Regions from separate parts of the Pseudomonas sp. RT6P73 genome, predicted to be linked through region 2. Evidence: predicted binding sites of a transcription regulator. Region 2 holds the regulator's gene; each other region holds the start of a gene.
The links. Region 2 encodes FliA, which starts transcription of late flagellar genes. Its sites were predicted from a motif close to CTAAAGTTTNNNNNNNNNNNGCCGNTAA; they were not measured.
Positions count from the first base shown of each region.

Region 1: a site for FliA is predicted at 2,244-2,271, ahead of ACYZT6_RS23875 (methyl-accepting chemotaxis protein). Genes of this name have one in related genera too.
Region 3: a site for FliA is predicted at 1,666-1,693, ahead of motA (flagellar motor stator protein MotA). Genes of this name have one in related genera too.
Region 4: a site for FliA is predicted at 1,676-1,703, ahead of flgM (flagellar biosynthesis anti-sigma factor FlgM). Genes of this name have one in related genera too.

Region 1 covers NZ_JBUBUV010000002.1:5,159,428-5,162,716, reverse strand. Annotated here, with positions in the region: gene ACYZT6_RS23880 (potassium/proton antiporter) at 1-240, opposite strand, end outside; gene ACYZT6_RS23875 (methyl-accepting chemotaxis protein) at 563-2,188, opposite strand; gene ACYZT6_RS23870 (hypothetical protein) at 2,576-2,806, shown strand; gene ACYZT6_RS23865 (cell division protein ZapA) at 2,803-3,105, shown strand; gene ACYZT6_RS23860 (methyl-accepting chemotaxis protein) at 3,206-3,289, shown strand, end outside.
Region 2 covers NZ_JBUBUV010000002.1:1,286,816-1,290,104, forward strand. Annotated here, with positions in the region: gene fleN (flagellar synthesis regulator FleN) at 1-597, shown strand, start outside; gene fliA (RNA polymerase sigma factor FliA) at 594-1,334, shown strand; gene ACYZT6_RS06345 (chemotaxis response regulator CheY) at 1,502-1,873, shown strand; gene ACYZT6_RS06350 (protein phosphatase CheZ) at 1,896-2,684, shown strand; gene ACYZT6_RS06355 (chemotaxis protein CheA) at 2,739-3,289, shown strand, end outside.
Region 3 covers NZ_JBUBUV010000002.1:5,066,247-5,069,535, reverse strand. Annotated here, with positions in the region: gene ACYZT6_RS23530 (rhodanese-like domain-containing protein) at 1-13, opposite strand, end outside; gene ACYZT6_RS23525 (HDOD domain-containing protein) at 57-1,595, opposite strand; gene motA (flagellar motor stator protein MotA) at 1,762-2,613, shown strand; gene motB (flagellar motor protein MotB) at 2,617-3,289, shown strand, end outside.
Region 4 covers NZ_JBUBUV010000002.1:4,182,054-4,185,342, forward strand. Annotated here, with positions in the region: gene ACYZT6_RS19570 (chemotaxis protein CheV) at 1-730, opposite strand, end outside; gene flgA (flagellar basal body P-ring formation chaperone FlgA) at 813-1,574, shown strand; gene flgM (flagellar biosynthesis anti-sigma factor FlgM) at 1,739-2,065, shown strand; gene ACYZT6_RS19585 (flagella synthesis protein FlgN) at 2,114-2,581, shown strand; gene ACYZT6_RS19590 (flagellar brake protein) at 2,674-3,289, shown strand, end outside.

The sequences.
Region 1 (3,289 bases), 3.9 Mb from region 2:
CCGGGTGCGCAACCCGCCGTCAAGCAGGATGACTGCCAGCGCGAGGTTGCCGACCAGATAAGCTGTTGGGTAGTTATCGAAAATAATGCCGGCGCCATCGACGCCGGCCGACATGCCCACCGCCAGGATGATCACCAGAATCGGGATGCCGAGGCGCGAGGAAAGGGAGCTCACCAGAATGCTCGCACCTACCAGCAACGCGCCGATCAAGAACAGGCTGTTGATGGTCGTCGCATTCAAAGGCAATACTCCAGAAAGCTGAAAGGCGGGCACAAACTGACCATGCAGTCTGCGTGCCAGCGATTCTAACCTGTTGAAATGTGATGCTGTCAAAAAGCTTTTGACGGTGTGGTGTTCAGATTTTTTGTTCGGCTTGCAACCGGCCCCCTCTCCCCGAGGGGCGAGGGGACTGACCGAAGTGTTTGTGCGAAATATTGCGACCTGAGATATCGAGCCGAACTCAGGTTTTGAACAGCATGAAGATCAGCTCCCTTTCCCCCTCTCCCCCTTGGGGAGAGGGCTGGGGTGAGGGGTGGCTCTTGAAAGCACCCCCAAATCCCGATCAGAGGCTGAACCGCCCAACCATGTTGTTCAGGTCCAGCGCCAATCGCGACAATTCATTGCTCGCCGCACTCGTCTGATTCGCCCCGGTCGCCGATTGCACCGACAAATCACGAATGTTCACCAGATTACGGTCCACTTCACGGGCGACCTGCGCCTGTTCTTCAGCCGCGCTGGCGATCACCAGGTTGCGCTCGTTGATCTCGACAATGGCGCTGTTGATGGTGTCCAGCGAAAGACCTGCACCGCGAGCGATGTTCAAGGTCGATTCGGCGCGTTCGGTGCTGTTACGCATCGAATCCACCGCGTGTTCGGTACCGGTCTGGATGCTGCCGATCATGCGTTCGATTTCGCTGGTCGACTGCTGAGTGCGATGCGCCAGTGCACGAACCTCATCTGCCACCACCGCGAAACCACGCCCGGCTTCACCGGCACGCGCCGCTTCGATCGCTGCGTTCAATGCCAGCAGGTTGGTCTGGTCAGCCAGGCCGCGAATCACGTCCAGCACCTTGCCGATGTCACGGGATTCATTGGCCAGATCACCAATCAAAGTCGCAGTGCTCTGCACATCGGCGCTCATGCGTTCGATGGCGCTGACGGTTTCCTGCACCAGATCACGACCGTCACCGGCCGAGGTGGTGGCGTTCTTCGAGGCTTCGGAAGTGCTCACGGCGTTGCGTGCGACTTCTTCCACGGCGCTGGTCATTTCATTGACCGCGGTGGCGGCCTGTTCGATTTCGTTGTTCTGCTGGGTCAGGCCGCGGGCGCTTTCGTCGGTGACACTGTTCAACTCTTCCGCAGCGGACGCCAGTTGCGTGGCCGAACCGGAAATTCGTTGCAGGGTGTCGCGCAGCTTGTCCTGCATCTTCGACATGGCCAGCAGCAAGCGGCCGGCTTCGTCTTCGCCATCAACCTTGATCGGGCGAGTCAGGTTGCCTTCGGCGATTTCTTCAGCCGCGCTCAGGGCATTGGCGATCGGCTTGGTGATGCTGTTGGTCAGCAGCCAGGCGAACAGCACGGTCAGGCCGGAGGCGATCACCAGCAGGGTGACGACCAGGTTGAACGCCGAGGAATACTGATCAGCTGCCTGCTGATTAAGGTCGACCGCCTGTTGGTTGTTGATGAGCATCAGGCGGTTGAGTACAGCGTTGACGGCTTCAGAGTTGGTCAACAGATCGGTGTTGAGCAAGGTGCGCAGTTCTTCCACCTGATTGTTGCGCGACAGACTCTTCATCCGGTCTTCAAGCTGGCGATACTGGCCAAGCAACTGCACGTACTGGTCGTAGGCTGCACGCTCTTCGGGGCTGGTGATGAATTTTTCATACTCAGTCTGAGCAGCACGGATCTGTTGATTGCGCTGGTCGAACAGCTCGATGGTTTTTTGCTGCACGTCGGGTTCGCGGTTGGTCAACAGGCGATAGGACAGGACCCGAAGGCGCAGCGTCAGTTGGGTGAACTCATCCAGCGCCTTGATGCTCGGCACGCTGCTCTCGACGATGTTCTCGCCGGCGCCGCGGATCTTGCTCATCTGGTTCAGGGCAAACACCCCCAAAACCAGCATCAAACCGCCAATCAGGGCGAAACCGAGGAACGCCCGCGGTGCGATATTCATATTACGAAGGGACATGCTGTTTACCAAAGTGAGCGCACCCGTGCGGCGCTGAAGCTGACGTGTGAATGACTTATCGGTCATACGACTAAAGTCTTGAGCGCGTGTGCGTTTTTGTCGCAGACCGGCCGTTACTTGTAGGAGCGAAGCTTGCTCGCGAAGAATATCCAGGCAACGGGTTCATCCAGACAGCCCGCGTAATCGTTAACGTCCTTCGCGAGCAAGCTTCGCTCCTACAAAATCGGGCGACGAAGTGAAGGAACCAGATTCACCGATCACAGTCTTTAAAGCTCACGAGGACGGTCGCCCTCCAGGAAAATCAAGGCTTTGCGCCTGAATAACCCTGGCATCCGTGGTGACTTTTCTTTATCGTACGCGCCCTTTGAAAATGCTTGGAAAATCAAAATGTTGGAAGCATCCCTTAGCCAATTGGAACAGCTGGTCAACGACCTGGTGCAACAGAACCAGACGCTGCTGGGCAACAACCAGACCCTGAGTGCAGAACTGGCCCAGGCCAAGGATGAAAACGAAAGCCTGCAACTGAGCCTGATGGAACAGGAAGAGAAACAAGGCGCCACCGCGGCCCGCATCCAGGCCCTGGTTGAGCGCGTCAGCGCCGGCCCGGTCAGCGCATGAATCACGGCGCCGCAGGGGTAAAAGTCGTCTCGATCCTGGGGGAGGACTATTCGATCAAGGCGCCGGCCGGGGAAGAGCAAACCCTGCTGGACGCCGCGATGATGTTGAAAGCTGCCTTGGCCGACACCAAAAGGAACTATCCGACGCTGATCGGTGACCGCTTGCTGGTGCTGGCCGCGATGAATCTGTGTTCCCAGCAGATCGAAATGCAAAAGCAGCACAAGCAGGAACTCGACCGTTACCAAGAGCAAGTCAGCGCCACGGTTGAAGTGATCTCCAAGACGATCAATCAGGCCTGATCGGCTTTGCGCACAACCAAAGAATAGATTGTCGGTTTAGTTGTATACAATCGGCACGGCTGTTGCAGTGTTTCAGCCTCTTATTCTTTGGGGGTGCTCCATGCAGTTCTGGCGTCGCAGTATTCAATGGCAGTTGATCCTCAGTATGGGCACCGCCCTGCTGGTCAGTATTCTGATCGTGGTT
Region 2 (3,289 bases):
CAGGGGCCCGGCGGTATTCGCATCGTCCCGGCCGCGTCCGGCACGCAGAGCATGGTTCATCTGAGCCCGGCTCAACACGCCGGCCTGATCCAGGCGTTCAGCGATATCGGCGACAACCTTGACGTATTGGTGATCGACACCGCTGCGGGTATTGGTGACTCGGTAGTCAGTTTCGTTCGCGCAGCGCAAGAAGTCTTGCTGGTGGTGTGCGACGAGCCGACCTCGATCACGGATGCCTACGCGCTGATCAAACTGCTGAACCGCGACTACGGCATGAACCGCTTCCGCGTCCTGGCGAACATGGCCCAGAGCCCGCAGGAAGGTCGCAACCTGTTCGCCAAGTTGACCAAGGTCACTGATCGCTTCCTCGACGTCGCCCTACAATACGTCGGTGCGGTGCCTTACGACGAAAGCGTGCGCAAGGCCGTGCAGAAGCAGCGTGCAGTCTACGAAGCGTTCCCGCGTTCCAAGTGCGCCCTGGCGTTCAAGGCGATCGCGCAGAAGGTCGACACTTGGCCGCTGCCTGCCAACCCGCGTGGGCACCTGGAGTTTTTCGTCGAGCGCCTCGTGCAACAGACCGCAGGACCCGTCCTATGACAGCCAGTGGCTACAACCTCTACAAGAAGTCGGCACGTGACGCGCAGTACGAGCTGATCGAGCGTTACGCGCCACTGGTCAAACGCATTGCTTACCACTTGCTGGCCCGTCTGCCAGCCAGTGTTCAGGTTGAAGACCTGATCCAGGCCGGGATGATCGGCCTGCTTGAAGTATCGACCAAATATGACGCCAGCAAAGGCGCGAGTTTCGAGACGTACGCGGGCATTCGAATCCGTGGCGCGATGCTCGATGAAGTACGCAAGGGGGACTGGGCGCCACGTTCGGTTCACCGCAATACCCGTATGGTCAGCGACGCAATTCGCTCGATTGAAGCTAAAACCGGTCGTGACGCTAAAGATCATGAGGTTGCGGCCGAACTCCAATTGAGTCTCGACGATTATTACGGGATTTTGAACGACACCCTGGGCAGCCGGTTATTCAGTTTCGACGATCTGTTGCAGGACGGCGAACACGAAGGGCTGCACGAGGATGGCGCGAGTGCTCATCTCGAGCCGTCACGCGATCTGGAAGATGAACGCTTCCAGGCAGCGCTGGCGGACGCGATTGCCAATTTGCCGGAGCGTGAGCGACTGGTGTTGGCGCTGTACTACGACGAAGAGCTGAACCTCAAGGAAATCGGTGAGGTCCTGGGGGTCAGCGAATCTCGGGTCAGCCAGTTACACAGCCAGTGCGCGGCCCGTTTGCGGGGGCGTTTGGGGGAGTGGCGAGCGCGCTGAAGGCAGTGTGGGGACACTGCGAACGAGGCCGGTGTGGTGTTGAACTGCACCGGTCGCGATCTGTTGTGCTCCAGACAGTCATCGAGTGCATTGCCGGATTGATTGAAATGGCGCGTCCAGGTGCTGGGCGCGTTTAAGACTGCTTGGAGGTCGAATTGGACAAGAACATGAAAATCCTCATCGTTGATGACTTCTCAACGATGCGGCGGATCATAAAAAACCTGTTGCGTGACCTTGGGTTCACCAACACGGTCGAGGCCGACGATGGCACTACTGCCATTCCGGTTCTCAACAGCGGGAGCATCGACTTTCTGGTAACGGACTGGAACATGCCTGGCATGACCGGTATCGATCTGCTGCGCCACGTGCGCGCCGATGAAAAGCTCAAACACCTGCCGGTGTTGATGGTGACCGCTGAAGCCAAGCGCGAGCAGATCATCGAAGCGGCCCAGGCCGGTGTTAACGGCTATGTGGTCAAACCCTTCACGGCCCAGGCGTTGAAAGAAAAAATCGAGAAGATTTTCGAACGCATCGGTTGATCCACTGCGCCACGGGGGAGCTATGGAGCATAAAGAATCTTCACTGGGCGATTTTGAATCGACCCTGAAAAAACACGCGGTCGAACTGGTCGAAAGCCTTGAAAAAGGCAGGTTCGGCGACGCTGTGCAACTGATCCATGAGCTCAATCAGACCCGTGACCGCGGCCTGTATCAGGAAGTGGGCAAGCTCACTCGCGAGCTGCATAGCGCGATCGTCAATTTCCAGATTGACCCGAACATGCCGCAAGCCGAGGAAGTGTCCCAGATCACGGACGCCACCGAGCGCCTGGGGTATGTGGTCAAGCTGACCGAGGCCGCTGCCAACCGCACCATGGACTTGGTGGAGAATTCCACGCCGCTGGTCAACAGCCTGAGCGAAGAAGCCCAGGCGTTGAGCACGGATTGGGGGCGGTTCATGCGTCGCGAAGTCGGAGCTGAAGAGTTCCGTGAGCTGGCCCGGCGCGTCGACGGTTTCCTGACGCGCAGCAGCGAAGACAATCGCACGGTGTCGAGCAACCTTAACGACATTTTGCTGGCCCAGGATTACCAGGACCTCACCGGTCAGGTGATCAAACGCGTGACCCAATTGGTCACCGAAGTTGAAAGCAACCTGCTCAAGCTCGTGCTCATGGCCAGTCAGGTAGACCGCTTTGCGGGTATCGAACATGACCGTGATGCGATGCTCGCTGAAAAAGATCCGCAAAAACATCTCTCTCAGGGTGAAGGTCCGCAGATTCATGCCGATAAAAGAGAAGACGTTGTGTCCGGTCAGGACGATGTGGACGATTTGTTATCCAGCCTAGGATTTTAGAGTTTTAGCATTTTAGGTTTTTTAGGTTTTTAGACCTGTAGGAGCACCCCCTTAATGAGCTTCGGCGCCGATGAAGAGATCCTTCAGGATTTCCTGGTTGAGGCCGGCGAGATTCTAGAGCAACTGTCCGAACAGCTGGTCGAGCTTGAAAGCCGCCCGGATGATGCGGATTTGCTCAATGCAATTTTTCGCGGTTTTCACACTGTAAAAGGGGGCGCCGGCTTCCTCCAGCTCAATGAGCTGGTGGAGTGCTGTCACATCGCCGAGAACGTGTTCGACATCCTGCGCAAGGGTGAACGTCGCGTCGACTCGGAACTGATGGACGTGGTTCTCGAAGCGCTGGACGCAGTGAACAGCATGTTCACCGAAGTGCGCGAACGCAGCCCGATTACGGCTGCCACGCCTGAATTGCTGGCGGCACTGGCCCGTCTGGCCGAGCCGCAAACGGCTGATGAAACCGCACCGGTTGCTGAAGTGGTCGAAGCACCAGCTGCTGAAGAATCGGGCGACATCACCGATAACGAATTTGAACAACTGCTGGACTCGCTGAACGCCGTCAAGGCTCAAGCCGAAGCGCCGACAGTTGCTCCAGTGGCTGCCGCCGA
Region 3 (3,289 bases), 3.8 Mb from region 2:
AGAAGTCAGACATGTGAGGTCTCCAGAGCACAAAGGGGAGGATTGTAGCGCAGCATTCATTGACCGCGCTGGCTAAAGCTATGGAGTGCCTTTTCAATGCACTGCGCCGTTTTACCGAAAGCTTGCACGGTGATTTCCGAAAACGGCCCGCCGCCCTGATCCGCGACAACAACCATGATCACCCGACCATTATTGACCAGTGAGCGCAGCAGCAAGTGTTCGCCGCGAAACTGCGCGCGCAGGCTGGCAGGTAACAAGGCCGAGAACTGGGCGTTGTTGGCCGGGGTCAATCGCACTTGCGCCTGTTGCGAGAGCAGACGTTGCAGCACGGTGCTCTGGCTGACTGCCAGGTTCAAGCCCGCAGCATCCTTCGCCAGTCCGGCGGTTTGATGCGCCCGCAAATTGGCGTGCGTACGGTCGGCCATCAAAATCATCACCCGACGCATGCCGCACGCGACCAGCGCGTCTCGTGCAGAGGTGGTCAAGTGCATCGCATTGGTGAAGCGGCTAGGCTCGACCAGCAATTCGGCACATTGTTTACGCCAGGCCGTCAGGTCTTCGGTAGTCGGCGCGGGCGCCGGCAGCAAACCCGCGTGAATACGGTTAATGCCCGATGGCCAGATCAGCGCAACTGCAGGGTGCCAAAGGTCCGGCATGGCGTGCTGGTGCGCGCTGTTGACGGCCTGTTGATGCAATTGCTGCTGCACTTCGCTCATCGGCATTTGCAGGTAAAGGCTGGTCAGGTATTGCCAGCGTTCGCTGTGCGGACTGTCCCAGGCCTTTTGCGCCGACAGTGCCAGGCCATTGGCCAACAGCACGGTATTGGCCGGTTGGTTGAGCCAGCGGCGCAGGGTCGGGTCGTCATCAAGGCGGTTTTGCTGGCGCAAAGGGTGCTCGCTGTCGCGGGCAATGCGCAGGACTTTGACCAGTTCTCGCTGCTCGTTGAGCAGCAGCCGATAACCTTGCTGTACCCAGATCGGCAGACGCCAGATGTCCACCAGGGCCTGACAGATGTCCAGCAAGCGAACGCCGAACAATTGCTTTTCGACTTTGCGTGCTGACTCGCCTTTATGGATCACCCGCAGTTCCCACTCTTCGAGCAACTGCGGATGAGTCAACGCCATCGGCCACAGCGGCGAAAGAAACAGCAGGCTGCCCCAGTGGATGTCCTGCCAGAGCCGCGCCAGGCGTCCGGCGAAAAAGCCGTTGGCCTGTTGGGTCGCATGCTGGCTGATCAACTGCAGTTGACGCAACGCCACGGGAATCTGTAATTGGGGTTCGGCAGGCAACCGGGCGAGCAATTCTTCGGTGCGTTTCAGCCCGAGACGATTGATCGCCACCTCAAGGTTTTCAGCAGGCGTGGTCATGCTGCCGTGCGTGTGGCGATTGGCTTCGCGAATCACGCTCAAGGCCAGGGCCGGGCTGTCCTGCAACAGTTCGGCGATGTCGCGAAGCGAGCTGCGTTTATCGGCGAGGGCCTTGCAGACGCGGTCGTGACTGTCTTGCGGAACCGGCAGGCGCACGCCATCGAGAAGCTTGACCCAGCCTTCAAGCGTGGTTGGTTTTGGGGTTGGGATGTTCGTTTCGTTAGCCATGGTTGGACGTGATCATCGTCTGCATTACCTATGCCCACAGAGGGCTAAATTAGCTTTTCGCTTGAACGGGCTATAGTCTGGCGCAGTTTTGCCGATAAGTAGAAGAAGAGATTTTTTAACTTCCGAATATGACCTTGAACCCGACTCAGTAAGTGCTCTCCTACCTATGGCTAAATTAATCGGCATCATCGTCGTATTCGCGAGCGTGCTCGGCGGATACGTGCTCTCCCACGGCAAGATTGCCGCCCTGATCCAGCCTTTCGAGGTGTTGATTATCGGGGGCGCGGCCCTCGGTGCATTCCTGCAGGCCAACCCTGGTCATATGTTCAAACACGTTCTCAAGAAATCCTTGGGAATGTTCAGCTCGCGTTTCAACCACACGTTCTATCTGGAAGTGCTGGGGCTGATTTACGAGATCCTCAACAAGAGCCGCCGCGAAGGCATGATGGCCATCGAAGGCGACATCGAAGATGCCGCCGCGAGCCCGATTTTCGCCAAGTACCCGGCCGTTCTGAAAGATGACCGCATGACCGCGTACATCTGCGATTACCTGCGCATCATGTCCTCCGGCAACATGGCTCCACACGAGCTTGAAGGACTGTTCGACATGGAGCTGACCAGCCTCAAAGAAGACCTGGACCACCCGTCCCACGCAGTGAACGGCATCGCCGACGCCATGCCCGGTTTCGGTATCGTCGCGGCCGTGTTGGGTATCGTGGTGACCATGGCTTCCCTGGGTGAAAGCGATCAGAAAATGATCGGCGTACATGTGGGCGCGGCACTGGTGGGTACCTTCTTCGGTATTCTCGCCGCCTACGGTTTCTTTGGCCCGCTGGCCCATGCCCTGGCCCACGAAGCCAAGGAAGAACTGAACGTCTACGAGGCCATCAAGGCCTCGCTGGTGGCTTCGGCATCCGGTATGCCGCCATCGCTGGCGGTGGAATTCGGCCGCAAGGTTCTGTACCCGGCGCACCGTCCTAGCTTCGCTGAGCTGGAACAAGCGGTTCGCGGTCGCTAAGTCATGGAAAATAACCAGCCGATAATCATCAAGCGCGTAAAAAAATACGCGGGCGGGCATCACGGGGGCTCCTGGAAAATCGCCTTCGCTGACTTCGCGACGGCGATGATGGCGTTCTTCCTGGTGCTGTGGCTGCTGTCCACCGCCACACCGGAACAGAAGATTGCCATCGCCGGTTACTTCAAGGACCCGGTCGGTTTTTCCGAAAGCGGCACGCCGTACATCATCGATCTGGGCGGTTCCCCGACCCTGGCGCCGGAGAACACCCTCAACCCCGAGGTGAAGTCTCAGCCGCAGCCCGACCGCGTCACCGTCGACACCGAACAGGTCGAAGGCATGGCCGAGCAGGTCGAGAAGGAACGTCTGGAACTGTTGCTGCAAGAGTTGCAGAACAAGGTCGATGAAAATCCGCAGCTGCAAAAATTCAAGGACCAGATCCTGTTCGAGATCACTCAGGACGGCTTGCGCATCCAGATCATGGACGCGGAAAACCGGCCGATGTTCGACTCAGGCTCAGCGCGTCTGAAACCGTATTTCGAAGACATCCTGCTGGCCATGGCCGACACCATCAAAGCGGTGCCGAACAAGATCAGCATCAGCGGCCACACCGATGCCAAGCCGTATTCGGGCACCGGCGATTTCGGCAACTGGGAACTCTCGGCCAATCGTGCCAACG
Region 4 (3,289 bases), 2.9 Mb from region 2:
TTTCCGGCATCTCGATGTCGGAAATCATCATCAGGAACTCTTCTTCCGGCTTCTTGCCCTCATCGACCAGCTTGCGCAAGTAATCCAGCGCTTGCTTGCCATCGTTCAACGCCACCACTTCGACGCCGACCGTCTGCAGGCAACGACTCACCTGCTTGCGCGCCACCGACGAGTCATCGACCGTCAATACGCGCAAGGACAACGCCTTGTGCTGGGTTTCGACATCCACCACGCCGACCGAAATCGCTTCCGGTGTCGGCGCCACTTCCGCCAGCACTTTCTCGACGTCGATGATTTCGACTAACTGATTGTCGACCCGAGTCACAGCTGTCAGGTAATGATCGCGTCCCGTGCCCTTGGGTGGCGGATGAATCTCCTCCCAGTTCATGTTGACGATGCGCTCCACCGACCGCACCAGGAAACCCTGGGTCTTGGTGTTGTACTCCGTGATGATTACGAAGGGATTGCTCTGATCTTTAAGTGCGCCGGAGCCGGTCGCCATTGCCAGATCAAGAATCGGAATGGTCGCCCCCCGGATATTTGCCACACCGCACACGACAGGACTGGACTTGGGCATCACGGTCAGTTTGGGGCATTGCAGCACTTCCCGAACCTTGAACACGTTGATCCCATACAGCTGCTGGCCGTCGAGACGGAACAACAACAGCTCAAGGCGATTCTGCCCAACCAGTTGCGTGCGCTGGTTTACCGCATCCATTACACCAGCCATGCACAGACTCCTACACCAACGCTTAAGTGTGTTGCGACGCACATTTATTGCTAAACGGCACGGCGCTTGCTTTTTAACTCTTATGAACACAGAACCGACATTTTTCCGACGCCTGACATCAACCTTCTGCAAATTACTTTGCGCGATGTCGGCCGTCTGCCTGTTCAACGCTGGCAGCCCTGCCCTTGCTGACGCGGTTACCTTGCCTGACATGCTTATCGGCGTCACCCAAGGCTTTCTTGAATTCACCGTAGAAGACTATTTGGCCACCAGTCAAACGGAAGGCCGCTACGAAATCGAGGTCAACCAGCTCGATCCACGACTGCGCATGCCCATGTGCGACAAGGAATTGACAGCCACCCTGGAGAGCCCGGCGACCCCGATCGGGCGGGTCACGGTCAAGGTCCGTTGCGACAGCACATCCCCCTGGACCGTCTTCGTGCCCGCTCAAGTCCGCCTGTTTCGAGACGTTGTCACGACCACGCGCCCGCTTAAACGCGCCGGGGTCATCGAACCCGGCGACGTCATGTTGCGCGAGCGGGATATCAGCCTGATCAACCAGGGTTATTTCACTTCCATGGATCAGGCCGTCGGGCAGAAACTTACCCGACCAACGGTCGCCAATCAGGTGCTGACGCTGGTCCATCTCGAACAGGCGGAAGTCATCAGCAAGGGCGATCAGGTGGTGATTACCGCCCGCAGTGGTACGCTCAGTGTGCGTATGCCGGGCGAAGCCCTGTCCAACGGCGGCCTGCGTGAACAGATTCGTGTGAAAAACCTTAACTCCCAGCGGGTCATCAAGGCGCAAGTCACTGCGCCCGGCCAGGTGGAAGTGGCCATGTAGAACGATCTGTGGGTGAAAGATGGCGCGCCGCCCGGCTGTTCCCTAAACTGTGCCGCAGGCAGGACTAGCGCTGGCGCATGCAAGCTCATTGATAAATGGGCCTAAAGTTTTCGCAGGGAGAGCCGAAAACATGGCAAGCGTCCAAATACCCAGAGGTTTTTATCATGGTCATCGATTTCAGCCGTTTGAACAGCTCCTCGTCACTTACCGGTAGTACGCGTACCAGCACCGCGAAGGAAACTGCCGAAACCGGCAAATCCGCGACGCTGAATACCCCGGCCGAACAGGCCAGTACCGCTAAAAGCGGGGAATCGGTACACCTCAGCAATGAGGCTCAACAGTTGCAGAAGGTCACTGACAAGCTGCGCGATCAGCCTGCCGTCGACAACGCCCGCGTGGCCGAGTTGAAAGCAGCGATTGCCGATGGCAGCTATAAAGTCGACAGCAACCGTGTAGCCAGCAAACTGCTCAACTTCGAAGCCCAGCGCTAGGCCACGGCCTGCGCCAGGCTTTTGGACGCTTAAACCCCAAGGCCAGCCATGCACGACACTAATTTACTGCAACTGATCACCGACGACTTTGCTCCAGCGCAATACTTGCTGGAGTTACTGCAAACCGAATCCATCGCGTTGCACGGTCGCGACATGCCGCTGCTCGAAGATATTCTGGCGCAGAAACAGGCAATGATCATTCTGCTGGAACAGCATGGCCGCAAGCGCAGTGAAATCCTCGCCAGCCTGAACCTGCCGACCAATCGCAACGGCCTGGAGCAACTTGCCAGCCAGTCCAGCATTGGCGATCAATTGCTGGAACAGAGCGACAAACTGACCGATCTCCTGGCTCAATGCCAGGCGGCCAACGTCAATAATGGCCAGTCGATCCTGGTCCAGCAGGCCGCCACGGCCAATCAGCTGAAAATCCTCACCGGCGGCGAACCACCAGCGCTTTACGATGCCCGCGGATCAACCTCCATGCTAGCGAAGCCGCGCCCGCTTAGTCAGGCTTGAGCCTGTTAATGAGCACGCTCTATCAAGACGCGTCACATGCTGGCAGTATGCTAGCAAGTCGCAGTCAAATTTTGTCTGGAGAATGATGAACCGTGTTCAATGCCTTAAACGCGGAAGATGCTCCGCAGCCACCCAAGGTGCTATCCACGCCGATGGAGATCGCCGGTAACCTGCGGCAGCTGCAAGAGAGCCATGACCCGCTGATCATCACGTTCCACGAACGCAGCCAGCGCTTCCAGAGCTATCTGGTGGATGTCGATCGTGACGGCAACAGCATTGCCCTGGACGAAATGGTGCCTCGCGACGGCGAACGCTATCTGCTGGCCGGTGAGCCATTTCGCGTTGAAGGCTTCCACGACGGCGTGCGCATTGCGTGGGAAAGCAACGGTCCGCTGACCATCGATGAATCCGGTGATCGCTGCTACCGTGGCACCCTCCCCGATGAAGTGGTCTACCACCAGCGCCGCAATGCCTTCCGGGCTGCGTTGAAGCTGGCGCAACTGGTCGATGTCGAGCTGGGCGGTGAAAAGCTCAAGTTCCCGATCAGAGGCAAGCTGCTGGACATCTCGGCCACTGGCTGCAAGCTGCGCTTTGAAGGTGACATTACCGCCAGGCTGCAGCTGGGCCAGGTCTACGACCGCTTTATCGCCAATCTGCCGTTCGGCAGCATGACAGCCCCGGTGGAACTGCGTTACCTGCACTTCGAAG